2 regions of the Methylocystis sp. H4A genome follow, and region 2 is predicted to be linked to the other one. Evidence: riboswitches for the same ligand, from Rfam matches in the RefSeq annotation. Region 2 holds a riboswitch; the other holds the start of a gene.
What was found. Region 2 has a riboswitch for cobalamin ahead of IYW40_RS18025 (CbtB domain-containing protein). Riboswitches for the same ligand answer to the same signal wherever they lie in the genome.
Positions count from the first base shown of each region.

Region 1: linked by a shared signal. The riboswitch ahead of IYW40_RS11025 (TonB-dependent receptor) and the one ahead of IYW40_RS18025 (CbtB domain-containing protein) in region 2 are both predicted to bind cobalamin.

Region 1 covers NZ_JADNQY010000024.1:140,550-142,743, reverse strand. The annotation lists gene IYW40_RS11030 (M20/M25/M40 family metallo-hydrolase) at 1-614, shown strand, start outside; cobalamin riboswitch at 673-877, shown strand; gene IYW40_RS11025 (TonB-dependent receptor) at 988-2,194, shown strand, end outside.
Region 2 covers NZ_JADNQY010000028.1:286,350-288,543, reverse strand. The annotation lists gene IYW40_RS18035 (sterol desaturase family protein) at 1-173, opposite strand, end outside; gene cobO (cob(I)yrinic acid a,c-diamide adenosyltransferase) at 357-989, opposite strand; cobalamin riboswitch at 1,038-1,234, shown strand; gene IYW40_RS18025 (CbtB domain-containing protein) at 1,286-1,468, shown strand; gene IYW40_RS18020 (CbtA family protein) at 1,481-2,143, shown strand; gene cobW (cobalamin biosynthesis protein CobW) at 2,140-2,194, shown strand, end outside.

The sequences.
Region 1 (2,194 bases), on a different contig from region 2:
CGGAGATTCCCGAAGACATCGCCGAGCAATGGCGCGCGATCGACTTCGATGAGGCCAAATGGCTTTCGGAAATCGGCCTCACGCGCGTTGGCGGCGAAACGGGCCGCGGAATTATCGAGCAGATCTGGGCGCGCCCGACCTGCGACGTGAATGGAATCATCGGCGGCTACACCGGCGCAGGATCGAAGACGGTGCTGCCCGCGCAGGCGTCGGCGAAATTCTCATTCCGCCTCGTCGGCAAGCAGGACGCCAAAACGATCCTGGAAAGCTTCCGCAGTTTCGTGCGCGAGCGTCTGCCGACGGACGCCAAGGCCGAATTCATTTCACATGGCGCGTCGAACGCTTTGCAACTTCCCTTCGGCTCGGAGGCGCTCAATCGCGCGCGCCGCGCGCTTGCCGAAGAATGGGAGAAGGAAGCGGTGCTCGCGGGTTGCGGCGGCTCGATCCCGATCGTCGGCGCCTTCAAGCGCGACCTCAATATGGATTCGCTGATGATCGGCTTCGCGCATGACGACGACCGCATCCATTCGCCCAACGAGAAATATTCCTACACATCGTTTCACAAGGGAACGCGCTCCTGGGCGCGTGTGCTTGCGGCGCTGGCGGCGGCGTGATCGCAGTGAGAGGAGCAATCTTCTACGGCCACGCTCTTGACTCGTGATGCGATCGGCATTCTATTTTGCAGCAGACGGTTCCTAACGGGATCAAAATGGGAATGCGGTGAGCGCGCTGCTTCGTGCGCAATTCCGCGGCTGCCCCCGCAACTGTAAGCGGCGAGCCGACGACCACTAAGCCACTGGAGCCATAAGGCTCTGGGAAGGCGGTCCGAGGCGACAACCCGCGAGCCAGGAGACCTGCCGTCGCTTCGTGGTCACGCGCGAAAGCGTCGGGCGGGGTGCACCGATGCGGCCGATGCCTCTCGCCTTGTCGGCGTGTGGGCAAAGACCTTCGCAGTGACGGCCCACGTCTCGCTGCGAGTCTACGCGCATGCATATCCACATTCAGAGCCCCGCCTTGCGCGGCGCATTTCTGCTGTCCTTATCGCTCTCCACTTCCGTCGCTTTCGCCCAGCACTCCTTGCCGGTCATCGAGGTCGGCCCTTTAAGCCCGGCGCAGCCGGGTTCACCCGGCGCCGACGTCGAAGACCAAACCGTCGTCACGCCGACGCGCGTTGAGCAGCCGGCATCGAGCACTGGCGCTTCGGTCAGCGTCATTCATGCGCGTGACATTCAAAAGCGCGGATCGCTCGGCTTCAACGACGTTCTGCGGGGCGTTCCGGGACTTGACGTCTATTCGAATGGCGGGCCCGGCGCGCAGACCTCCGTCGCTTTGCGGGGCTCGACGCCAGGTCAGACGTTGGTGCTGATCGACGGCATCCGCATTGGCGATCCGACGAGCACGGACGGTTCGGTCGACTTCGGTCGGCTGCTTCCGACCGACATCGAGCGGATCGAAGTGCTGCGCGGTCCGCAATCGGCGCTTTACGGCTCGGACGCGATGGGCGGCGTGATCAATATCATCACGCGTCGCGGAAAGGGCGCGCCGCAAGGCTGGCTCATGTCGGAAGGCGGCGCCTATGGGACGTCGTCCTCGCGCGCGTCGATCTCCGGCGCCGACGGGCAGGGCTCCTACGCGCTGTCGATCTCCGGCCTGCATGCCGATGGCTTTCCGCGCTACGGCTATCGTCAGCAGCGCCCCATCGTGATCGGCGATCAGACGACGCCGCTGCCGCCGCTGCCCGCCAATGATCCGACGAACAATGTCGGCGTCACCGGGCGCATCGGCTATGAATTCACCGAAGATGCGCGGATCGAGGCGGGCCTTGCCGGCTACGACAGCGCCATTCGCTACGACAATCCCTACGCCTTCAGTCCTTTTAGCGTTTTCGATTCTTTCAATCATCAGCATGCGACATTCATGCAGGGCTATGTGCGGCTCGGCGCCGATATGTTCGACAAGAGTCTACGCAACCGGCTGACGCTCTACGCCAACCGCGGCAATCGCGACGCCTGGATGACGGAAGCCTGTTTCGACATGCAGAGCTTCCTGTCGCAAAACTGCCGCTTTGGCTATCTCGGCGGGCGCAGGGGCGTCGAATATCAAAGCGATATCGCGCTTGGCGCCTTTGGTCTCGCGACGCTTGGCTCGCGCGTCGAAACCGAGACGGCGCAGAATTCGCGCGAAGCCTGGATCG
Region 2 (2,194 bases):
GCCATGGCCCGCGGGTTGACGCGCCCCCGGCGCATCTTGCGCTGATAGGCCAGCGCGACAACGGCGATGAGAAACGTCGTCGCCAGGGAATAGACCGAAAAAATCGATCCCGCCGAAAACAGTTCGTTGGAGATCCTCGCAGCGGAAAAGCGGAGCGCGCCGTAAACGTCCATCGAGCTTTCGGGTCCAGATGATGTTGAGAGTTCAGCCTAGGACTGACGCGCCTCGGGATGCCTGCTCGCGTCGCTGGCGCGCGTCCCTGTCCGTCACGGAACTGCCTGCCCGCAAAGCGTATTCTCTACGCGAGCCGCTGCCAAGAGCGATATGCCGGCGGCCTTCAGAGCATAGGCTCCAGATTAGAATTCGATTCCCTCCTGCGCTTTGACGCCGGCGCCGAAATGGTGCTTGACGAGAGTCATCTCGGTCACGAGATCGGCTGCGGCGATGAGCTCCGGCTTGGCGTTGCGTCCGGTCACGACGACGTTGAGATCGTCGCGACGCGCGGCGAGCGCGCCCAGCACCTCCTCCAGCGGCAAATGCTCATAGCGCAGCGAAATGTTCAATTCGTCGAGCACCAGTAGGCGAATGTGAGGGTCGTCCATCAGTTCGCGCGCCTTCTCCCAGGCGCGCCGCGCCGCCGCCGCGTCGCGCGCGCGGTCCTGGGTCTCCCAGGTGAAGCCCTCGCCGAGCGTATGCCAGGCGACTTGACCGAATTCTTGACCGAACTCTTGGCCAAGCTTTTCGAGCATATTGCGCTCGCCGGTGCGCCACTGGCCCTTGCCGAACTGAACGACGCCAATCTTCCAGCCATGGCCGAGCGCGCGAAGCGCCAGCCCGAAGGCCGCCGTCGACTTACCCTTGCCGGCGCCGGTGTGGACCATCAGCAAGCCTTTGCGGGCGACCGTCTTGCCGGCGACCTCGGCGTCCTGGACGGCCTTGCGCTTCTCCATCTTGAGACGATGGCGGCGCGCCTCGTCGTCTACATTCATCTCGGTCACAAGCGCTCCTCTGCCCGTTTGACGGAAGCCTAAGCCGCGCATATGACTAGTCGAGACGGTCCTTCGCAAGAAGTGAAAAGGGAACGCGGCGCGGGCATTACGCCTTTTTCCGCGGCTGCCCCCGCAACTGTAGCCGGCAAGGTCCGCGCCATCTGCCACTGAGCGTGATGCTTGGGAAGGCGGCGCGGTCCGACGACCCGGGAGCCAGGAGACCTGCCGTCAGGGCGATCGTTTTCGGATCGCCGCGCGCATCGCATCGCCGCCGGTGGGGCGGCAGGGAGACCGATATGAACGTCAAATCCGTTAATTCCACCGCCTTCGCCGCTTCGAGACTCGACGCGCTGAAGGCCGCCGTCGTTGCGCTCACTCTCGGCTTTGGCCTTGTTTGGCTTGCGGGCTTCGCCTATCCAGAAAGCGTGCATGACGCGGCGCATGACACGCGCCACGCGCTCTCCTTCCCCTGTCACTAGGCCGCAACGCGCTTGATCGCGCGCGTTTTGACGACCGGCCTTATCGCCGGCCTTGTCGCCGGGCTTGCGGTCGCAGCCCTGCAGCACTTCACCACGACGCCGCTCATCCTCGCCGCCGAGGTCTATGAGGCGGCGCAGCATGCGCATGACGGCGGCGACGCGGGCGCAGCGCTTTCCGGCCTGAGCCGCACAGCGACGACCAGCCTCGCGACGATCGCTGTCTCGATCGGCTACGCGCTCATATTGCTCGCCGCGATGCTTCTCTCTGGCGACGCCATCGCGCCGCGCCGCGCCGCGCTGTGGGGCGCCTGCGCCTTCGCCGCGACGGGGCTCGCGACGAGTCTGGGCCTCGCGCCGCAGCTTCCCGGCATGGCGGAAACCGAACTCGCCGCGCGTCAAATCTGGTGGCTCGCGACCGCGCTGTCCACCGGCGCCGGACTGTTTGCCCTGTTGCGGCTTGACTCGACGGCGGCAAAGATCGTCGCCGTCGCGCTGATCGTCGCGCCGCATTTCTTCGCGCCGCAGCCCGCGACGCCCGAGAGCACGGCGCCGGCGGAGCTCGCCGCGCGCTTCGCGGCCGCCTCGCTCGCCGTTCAGGCGATCAGCTGGGCGCTCGCCGGCGCGCTCGCCGGTCTCGTCTGGCGACTCTTATCGCGTGAACAGGAGGCGTCATGAGCGGCACCAAAATCCCTGCAACGATCGTCACCGGCTTCCTCGGCGCGGGGA